2 regions of the Microlunatus sagamiharensis genome follow, and region 2 is predicted to be linked to the other one. Evidence: riboswitches for the same ligand, from Rfam matches in the RefSeq annotation. Region 2 holds a riboswitch; the other holds the start of a gene.
The links. Region 2 has a riboswitch for S-adenosylmethionine ahead of BLU42_RS10310 (aminotransferase class V-fold PLP-dependent enzyme). Riboswitches for the same ligand answer to the same signal wherever they lie in the genome.
Positions count from the first base shown of each region.

Region 1: it holds a riboswitch for S-adenosylmethionine, as region 2 does, so the genes downstream of both, thrC (threonine synthase) here and BLU42_RS10310 (aminotransferase class V-fold PLP-dependent enzyme) in region 2, are expected to answer to the same signal.

Region 1 covers NZ_LT629799.1:85,380-90,052, forward strand. The annotation lists gene BLU42_RS00390 (glutathionylspermidine synthase family protein) at 1-920, opposite strand, end outside; gene BLU42_RS00395 (hypothetical protein) at 1,084-1,539, opposite strand; gene BLU42_RS00400 (hypothetical protein) at 1,631-2,134, opposite strand; SAM riboswitch class I at 2,248-2,362, shown strand; gene thrC (threonine synthase) at 2,379-3,665, shown strand; gene BLU42_RS00410 (MoaD/ThiS family protein) at 3,662-3,937, shown strand; gene BLU42_RS00415 (GRP family sugar transporter) at 3,983-4,673, opposite strand, start outside.
Region 2 covers NZ_LT629799.1:2,274,432-2,279,104, forward strand. The annotation lists gene BLU42_RS10300 (LLM class flavin-dependent oxidoreductase) at 1-349, opposite strand, end outside; gene BLU42_RS21085 (glutathione S-transferase C-terminal domain-containing protein) at 346-867, opposite strand; gene BLU42_RS21090 (glutathione S-transferase family protein) at 882-1,307, opposite strand; gene BLU42_RS10310 (aminotransferase class V-fold PLP-dependent enzyme) at 1,304-2,731, opposite strand; SAM riboswitch class IV at 2,769-2,883, opposite strand; gene BLU42_RS10315 (FAD/NAD(P)-binding protein) at 3,123-4,673, opposite strand, start outside.

The sequences.
Region 1 (4,673 bases), 2.2 Mb from region 2:
CGGCGCATGTCCTCGAACACGGCCGGGCCGAACTCCTCGGCGACCATGTGCTCCCAGGGGTAGAGCTTGAAGACGATGTCGAGGTGGTCGCCCGCGACCCCGCTGGTGCCGTCGTAGAAGCGGCCGTCCTCGCCGAGGTGGATCTTCTCGACGTAGAGCCAGCGGGTCTCGTAGCCGGCGTCGGTGCAGGCCTGCTGCATGACGCGCAGGTTCTGCAGGTCCTCGTACGAGCTGCCCTCGACCCGGACGTCGCCGCGCTGCTCCGGCGGCACCAGGTGCGCGAGCTCGGGCAGCAGGTTGTCCTGCCAGGTGCACGCGAAGTGGACGACCGGCTTGTGGCCGAGCGCCTCCTCGGCCTCGGCGAGGTTGCGCCGCCACGCGGCGACGAGCATCTCGTAGATCTCGTTCCACTGGTCGTCGCCCTGGCGGGTCTGGTCGAACCAGGCCCACTGGATCACCGCGGCCTCGAGCAGCGAGGTGGGGGTGTCGGCGTTGAACTCGTAGAGCCGGATCCGCCCGAGCGCCTCGTCAGCGCCGTCCTGGAGGTCCGTGCAGGCCGGGTCGAGCAGCCGGTTGCCCCCGTAGACGACGTCGAAGCGGCCGTAGACGCTGCCCCACTCCGGCGTGCGGTTCCAGGTGGCGGAGATGGCGGGCAGCGCCCAGCGCGGGATGCCCATCTTGTCGGTCGTCTCGGGGTGGGCGAGCATCCAGTCACCGGCGCTCACGCACATCTCGAAGAGCGTCGTCGCGTCGGCGTGCATCTGCTCGACCTCGGCGGCCGAGAACGCGTAGTGCGCGGCCTCGCTCCAGTAGGAGCGGGTGCGGCCGTCGGGCAGCTGCGTCTGCCAGTAGGTCAGGCCCTGGTCGGCGACGAGCTGGGGCCAGTTGTCGCGGGTCTTGCCGGTGGGTCGACGTTCCACGGGAGGTCGTGTCTCCTCAGGTCCGGCTCGTGCAGGCGTGGCATCCGCGCCCGGTGCGGCACGTCGGGGGAACGAGAGCGCAGCGGGCTGCGCCGAGTGAGCCTGGCGCAGCCGGTCGGGATGCGGGGCCACGCCTGCGCCCGTCGGAATGAGGAGGCACGACCTAGCTCCCGGTCCCGCCCTGGGAGCCGCCGAAGCCGCCGCCCTTGGACGTGCCGGCCTTGGTCCCGCCCGACTTGCCCGAGGCCGAGCGGGACCGCGTCACGGTCCCGCCGAGCCCGCCGGAGCCGGTGACGCGCCCCGTCCGCGGGAGCCCGGCGCGCTCACGGGCGACCGGGTCGTTGTAGGGGACGACCGAGGTGCGCTGGCTGACCGGCAGCTGATAGCCCAGGCCGCGGCCCCCACCGAAGCCGCCGATCCAGATGAAGCCGGGGAAGCCGCCGCGGTAGCCGTCGTCGCAGCGCGACTCGTCGACCACCTTGCCGTCGGCGTCGGCGCAGTAGACGTCCTCGGTGACCTGGTCGTCCTGCGCGCTGCAGGCGGTGAGGATCCCGGACGCGGCCAGCGCCGTCGACAGCGCCAGCGCTGACAGCCGGGGGACGCGGGACCTGGGCACCATCGAGGGGACTCCTTGCGCACGGGCGGGGCGCGGGCGCCCCGGGGAAGGTCTCAAGGATGCGGGTAGAGGGGTCAACTTCGCTGGGCCGCGCTCAGCCGGCGCGCCCCCGACCGGCTCCATGGCGTCGACGACGGCGTCGCAGCGACCGGACGGGACGCTCGACGTAGCCGCCCGCGACCAGCCCGGCGCGGCGCTCGAAGACGTTGCCCGACGCGCGGTCGCCGGTCCGCACGACCGACCAGCCCATCGCCAGGACGTAGAGGCCGAGGTAGGGCAGGCCGAGGCAGCGGGCGTACTGGCGGGCGTGGAGCTCCTCGTGGCGCAGCAGGTCCGGTGTGCGCCGCAGCAGCGCGTCGAAGGAGCGGGCCGTGATGATCACGTCACCGACGGTGAAGGCGCCGGCGACGGGGAAGCGGAACCGGTAGCCCTCGGCCAGCACCAGCCCGTACGGCCCCGGACGCCGGCGGGCACCGCCGAGGCGGGCGACGAGCAGGCCGAGCGGGGTCGAGAGGTTCGCCCGGTTGGCCCGCCGGCGGCGGCGCTCGGCCGGGGTCAGCGGCGCTCCCGCGTCCTGGCCCGAGCGATCCTGCGGCATGCGCCGAGCGTAGATCACGCGCTCTGTCTCGCACTCTGGTCAGCCGGATCAGCATGCGGACCAGAACGTGACCGCGCACCGGTTCTCCGGGCCGGGCGTCCTAGAGTTGTCCACGTTCATCCAGAGGGGGACGAGGGACCGGCCCTGTGACTCCCCGGCAACCGGCTGACAGCCAGACACGGTGCCACTTCCGGCTTCGGGCGAAAGTCGCCCGAGGACAGATGATGCGTGAGGACGAATCGTCATGACCGCGGTGCTCGACACCCAGGTACCCCCGCCCGCCGGCGTCCGTGAAGGTGCCTTCGGCAACGCCACCCACCTCGTGTGCCGGGCCTGCGGGGAGAAGTCCCCGCTCGGCCCCTTCTACGCGTGCATGGAGTGCTTCGGCCCGCTCGAGGTCGGCTACGACTTCCCGCGGGTCACCCGTGAGCAGATCGAGGCGGGCCCGAAGAGCATCTGGCGCTACGCGCCGCTGCTGCCGGTGCCCTCCGACATCACCACCTTCCGCTCGACCGACCCCGGCTTCACCCGCCTCGTCGACGCGGGCAACCTGGCCGCCGACCTCGGCGTGCGCAAGCTCTGGGTCAAGGACGACTCCGGCAACCCGACGCACTCCTTCAAGGACCGCGTCGTCGCCGTCGCCCTCTCGGCGGCCCGCGAGCTCGGCCTGACCGTGCTGGCCTGTCCCTCGACGGGCAACCTGGCCAACGCGGTGGCCGCCGCCGCGGCGCGCGCCGGCATCCGCTCCGTGGTGATGGTCCCGTCCAACCTCGAGCAGCAGAAGATCATCGCCTCCGCGGTCTACGACACGACCCTGATCGCGATCGACGGCAACTACGACGACGTGAACAAGCTCGCGAGCGAGATCGCCGGCGAGGAGGAGGGCTGGGCGTTCGTCAACGTCAACGTCCGCCCCTACTACGCCGAGGGCTCCAAGACGCTGGCCTTCGAGATCGCCGAGCAGCTCGGCTGGCGCCTGCCCGACCAGGTCGTCGTGCCGGTCGCCTCGGGCTCGCAGCTGACCAAGATCGACAAGGGCTTCGGCGAGCTGGTCAAGCTCGGGCTGGTCGAGGACAAGCCGGTCAAGATCTTCGGCGCGCAGGCCACGGGCTGCTCGCCGGTCGTGCAGGCGTACGAGGCCGGCCAGGACGTGGTCGCGCCCGTGCGGCCCGACACGATCGCCAAGTCGCTGGCCATCGGCAACCCGGCCGACGGGCCGTACGTGCTCGACGTGGTGCGCCGCACCGGCGGCCGCATCGCCGACGTCGACGACGAGACCGTCGTGCGCAACATCGTGCGGCTGGCCCGCACCGAGGGCATCTTCGGCGAGACCGCCGGCGGCGTGACCCTCGGCGTGACGGCCCGCCTGCTCGCCGAGGGCGACCTCGACCCGGACGCGGAGACCGTGTTCATCAACTCCGGCGACGGGCTCAAGACCCTCGACGCCGTGTCCTCGCACGTCGGGCCCAAGACGACGATCCCGCCGCGCTACGAGGCGTTCACCGACTTCTGGAGGAGCTACAGCGCATGAGCGCCCACGTCCGCATCCCCACCATCCTGCGCACCTTCACCGGCGGGCAGAACGAGGTCGAGGCCAGCGGCCACACCGTGGCCCACGTGCTGGAGTCCCTCGACGCCGACTACCCCGGCATCAAGGACCGCATCGTCGACGGCGAGGGCAAGCTGCGCCGGTTCGTGAACGTCTACGTCGGTGACGACGACGTGCGGTTCGTCGGCGGGCTCGAGGCCGAGGTCGCCGACGGCGCCAAGGTCTCGATCATCCCGGCGGTCGCGGGAGGCTAGACCCGACCTCGTCGTGGGACGCGGCGGGCCTGCGTCCCACGGACCTCACCGCATCGCGGCGATGACGGCGCCGCCGACCCCGGCCACCGCGATCCCGGCGAGCACCCGCCGGGCCTGGCTGGTGCCGGGGCGGGGGACGCGGAACACCCAGATGCCGATCGCGGCGTTCACCGCGAGGCTGAGCTGGGCGATCGTGAAGCCCGTCCCCGTGCCCACCCGGGCGACCAGGGCCAGCAGCAGCAGGTTGCCGACGCCGAAGACCACGCCCGCGCCGACCTGGGTGGCGGCGACCCTCGGCGCGAGGCGCACGGGCGCCCGCGCCGTGAGGGCCAGCACGAGCGCGCCGACGAGGATGCCCAGCGCGAGGGGCAGGTTGCTCGCCTGCGCCGACGTCGCCGCCCACTGGGCCGGGATGAAGTAGCTCCCCCAGAGCACGCCCGCCGCCACGGCCCACAGGAGGCCGGGCGACCGGAGCCGCGTGGTGCGTGCGCCGGGACCGGTCGCCCCGGCCGTACGCGCCTGCGAGCCCGAGATCAGGAGCACCCCGACCACCACGGCGACGAAGGCGAGCCCGAGCAGCGCGAGGCGGTCGGGGGTGAAGCCGTCGAGCTCGCCGAAGAGGAGCGCGCCCCAGGCGAAGGCCACCACGATGTTCAGCGGCGTCCAGGTGCCTGCGGCGCGGGCGAGCCCGATGGTGGCGGAGGCCCGGAAGACGCAGTAGTTACCGGCGGCCCAC
Region 2 (4,673 bases):
TGGCGATGGCCTTCGAGACGTGGAAGGGCTCGGTGTGGGTGACGGTCGTGGTCGGCACGAGGCCGACGCGGCTGGTCACGGGCGCGACGCGGGCGGCGACGAGCACGGCGTCGAGGCGCCCGCGGACCTCGTCGGTGCGGTGGTCGGGCCCCGTGCGGGAGGTGCTCTGGAGAGAGAGCCCGTCCTCGAACGTCACGAGGTCGAGCAGGCCCTCCTCGGCCCGGCGGGCCAGGTCGACCCAGTAGCCGGCCGTGAGCAGCTCGCGCGGACGGGCCGTGGGCAGGCGCCAGGCGGTGGGGTGCCAGCCGGCGCCGTCGAGGGCGACGGCGAGGTGCAGCGGCCGGGTCATCGGGTGCTCCTGACGTGCTCGTCGTGCTGGTCGCCGTCGGCCCCGGGGAGGAACGACGGGGTGCCGCCGATGCTCGCCCAGCGCGTGCTGACGTGGAACGCCGGCAGCTCGGCGAGCCAGGCTGCGTACCGCGCCAGGTGGCGGAAGGCGGTCAGCGGCGGTCCGACGCGCGTGGCGTCGTACCGGGCCAACGTCACCCACAACTGGATGTCGGCCTCGGTGATTCCGTGCCCGACGAGGAAGCCGCCGTCGGCGAGGCGGTCGTCGAGCGCGTCGAGGGCGGCCAGCAGCGCCGAGCGGGCCTTCGCGGCACCCGGTCCCTGCCCCGACGCGCGGCCGAGGCCCTGGTTGACGGCCGGACCGAGCCAGGCGTCGAGCGCGTCGATCTCGGCCCGGTGCTCGCGCGGGTAGGTGTCGACGCCGGGCGAGCGGTGGCCGGGGAACTGCGTGGCCACGTCGACCCCGAGCGTCGCGTAGTCGTTGCTGACGATCCGGTGGGTCTGCGTGTCCCACAGCACCGGGACGTTCCCTGTCACACCCAGGGGGGACGACCCCCCTGACCCCCGGAACTGCGCGAACCGTCGAACCCGGGCTCGGTCGCCTCGTACGCCTCGCGCAGCAGGGTGAAGCCGTTGACCGGATCCGGACCGTCCGTCTCCCGGAACGCCCACCCACGCCCGTCGCGCACGTCGTCGACGTAGTGCGTCGGCACCACGTCGGACAGCCCGTTGACCGCGAGCTCCAGGACCACGCGCTGCGACCAGGGGCAGGTCCAGCTGGCGTACAGGTGGTAGCGCCCGGCCTCGGCCTGGAACCCGCTGGACCCGTCGGCGCTCAGCCGGCCGGTGAAGCGGTAGAGCGGGCGGGGGTCGTCGGGGCGCTGCGGGCTGCGGTAGGGCCCGTACGCGGCGAGGTCGGGCGGGCTGGCGTACGCGGCCCGGGGCGGGGAGAGGGTCATCGGTCGGCTCCGGTCGGAAGGGTGGCGCAGGGGCTGGTCGGTGATGAAGCGCTGCCGAGGGGGTCGGTCAGGCTCTCGAGGCCGGACCAGTCAGGCGCGGGACGGTCGTCGGGTGCGGGTCGACAGCTGCCGCCGTCGGAGGCGTAGGTCCAGCGCGGGCCCTCGGCGAGGAGCTGGTCGAGCGCGGAGAGGAGCCGGTCGACGTCGGCCGAGCCCGACCCCACCCCGAAGGACGCGCGGACCGCACCGTCGCCGCGGCCGAGCCCGAAGCGGGCCAGCAGCGGGTGCGCGCAGAAGCGCCCGTCGCGGACGCCGACGCCGTGCTCGGCCGAGAGGTACGCCGCGACCTGGGCGGAGCGCCAGCCGGGCACGACGAAGCTCACGACCCCGACCGCGTCGGGGGCGTCGGACCAGAGGCGCAGCGGCTCGATCCCCCGCCCCTCGAGCCCGGCCACCAGACGGTCGCGCAGCGCGGCCTCGTGCTCCCGGACCCGGTCGAGACCCGTCTCGGCCAGCGTCCGCAGCGCCTCGGCGAGGGCCAGGGCGCCGAGCACCGCGGGGGTGCCGCCCTCGTGGCGCTCCGGGCTCGGCGCCCAGGTGGTGGAGGTCGTGGTGACCTCGCGGACCGCGCCGCCGCCGGCCAGGTGGGGCTCGGCGGCGTCGAGCCAGTCGCGGCGTCCGACGAGGGCGCCCACGCCGTACGGGGCGTAGACCTTGTGGCCGGAGAAGGCGACGTAGTCGATCCCGGTCGCGGCCAGGTCGACCCCGCGGTGCGGCAGCAGCTGGGCGGCGTCGACGGCGAGCCGGGCGCGGTGGCCGTGGGCGAGGTCGGCGAGACGGCGGAGGTCGGGGACCTCGCCGGTGACGTTCGAGGCGCCCGTCACGGCGAGCAGCGCGGCCGGGGACCGGGCCAGCTCGGCCGCGAGCAGGGCCTCGGTCTCGACGAGCGTCGACGCGACGCGGACCACGCGGGCACCGTGCGCGCGGCTCGGTGAGCGCCACGGCAGCAGGTTCGCGTGGTGCTCGACGTCCAGCACCACGACGTCGCCGGGCACCGCGCTGCTCAGCAGGTTGAGCGCGTCGGTGGTGTTGCGGGTGAAGACGACCACGTCGTCCGCACGGGCGCCGACGGACGTGCCGACCGTCTCCCGCGCCCGCTCGTACAGCGCGGTGCTGAGCTGGGAGAGGTAGCCGGCCCCGCGGTGCACGCTGGCGTACGCGGGCAGGGCGGCGGCGACGTGGTCGGCGACCCGCTGGAGCGCGGGGGCGCTGGCGGCGACGTCGAGGTGGACCGACCGGGCCTGGCGGCCGCCGACGAGCGGCACGACCCAGCCGGCGCCGACGGTGGGCAGCAGCGGTGCGACCGTGCGGTCGAGCCGCTCGGTCAGAGCGGCTGCGGCGTCGGAACGGGTGAGAACGGTCATCGGGGACCCTCCGTGGGGTTCAGGACCCCGTGGGACGGGGCCGCGCTTGCCGGTGCCGGAACCGGCACCAGCCGTGTCGTCACCCGGGGCACCCCACCGCGGAGGAGGGTTGCCGGCCAGCAAGCCGGGGCTTGACGCTGGCGCTCGTGACAGGAGCACTATAACTCGGTATTTCCTAGTAGGGCACTTCGGTACAGGATCCGGACCGGTCGGCGCTCACGACCAGCGCAGCAGCACCGACAGGCGGGCCTCGATCTCGGCCGGGCACGGCCGCTCGCGTGCTGCGGCCGGGCGGGTCCCTCCCGCCTCGGCAGGCACGGCGGTCCCGGAGGCGCGCCCGGGGCCGCGCCCGGCCGGCGGTGCGACCGGTGCGGGCGTACGGGGCCCCACCTCAGGACCTCCGCCCGGCGCCGACGGGCTCGCTGTCGTCGACGACCGCCGGGGTGAGGGCCAGCAGCGCCCGGGCGACGTGGTCGTTGAGCCGGTGGACGGGCGCGTTGGTGCAGGGCCGGGCGAAGGCCGCCGCCTTGACCGTCGTGTGCATGCCGAGGGCGAAGCGGCGCTCGGCCACCGTGCCGTCCGCCCGCACGAGCCGCTGGGCACCGTCGGTGCTGAGCTGGCCGGTGTCGACGGGCTCGCCGTCGGCGGTCACGAGCAGCTGCGAGGCGACCTCCCCGCGGGCGGCGAGCGTCGCCAGCAGCGGGTCCTCGACCCGTGCGAGGTCGAAGGCCGGCAGCGTCGCGTCGACGAGGGAGCGCGCCGCGACCTCGCCGGGCACCGTCGTCGAGCGGGCCACGAAGACGCCGCGCTCCGGGTCCACCCCGACCTCGAGGCCGCCGCCGAGGAACGACACAACCCCGGCCTCCTCCAGCGCCAGCAGCTGCTCGAGCCGGTCCGGCGGCGGGCCGCTGGCCCAGAAGCTGAAGAAGCCCATGAACCAGCCGTAGAAGTCCCGCAGCAGCGAGCGCGGGTCCATCAGCGGCGAGGCGAGCGCGGCCCCGATCACCGGCATCACGGCGAGGAAGCCGTGGAAGGCGCCGAGGTCGGCGCTCCACGTGGGGTCGGCCCGGCGCTCCAGGTCGTCGCGCACGTAGCGGCGCAGCACGCGGCTCAGCTCGTCGCGGTCCGCTACCCGCACGTCCCGCAGCGGGCGGTCCACGACGGCCGGGTCGAAACGGTCCGCGGGGTCGGGGACGACCTCGGCGATCCAGCGCGCGTACGCCTCGCTCCCCCACTCGAGCGCGGCGAAGGTGGCGGCGAACTCCTCCCAGGGCACGGTGATGCGGCCGGGGTGGCCCAGGCCGAGCTCGACGTAGGACGCCCAGGTCACCTCACGCCCGACCAGCGGCCACACGTCGGCGAGGAAGTCGATCGGCTCGCCACGCCGCAGCAGGGCGCCGACGGCCTCCGCCGTGCAGAAGCGGGTGGCCGCCGGCTTCGGGGCGCGGAGGCGGTACATCGGCTTGGAGTGGTACGGCACCCCGCGGCGCGAACCGACGTGCAGGCGCGGCTCGCGGCCGGAGGGGACGTACCGGAGCCGGCCCTGACGCTCGGGGACGAGGCTCGACGCCTCGTCGCTCGACCCGTCGGCCTGGCCGTCGAGGCGCTCGAACACCCCGCCGCGGCCCTCGGTGACGAGGACGAGGAAGTCCACGAATCCGAGCCCGAAGCCGCGGACGAGGATGTCCTCCCCGGCCGGCACCGCCGAGAGGTCCAGGTCGCCGGCGTAGCCGGGCGGGAGGTAGTGCAGCCCGTGCTCGACGGCGAGGTCCGCGAGCGCCGCGAAGGGCGGTGCGGGGGCGACGTCGACGTGGCTGTTGGTGAGGACGACCGCGTCCACGGCCAGCAGCTCGCCGTCCTCGAGGACGACGACCTCGCGCCCGCCCCCGTCGTCGCCCGCGGAGAGCAGGTCCACGGCTCGCTGGGGGTGCGTGTGCACGGT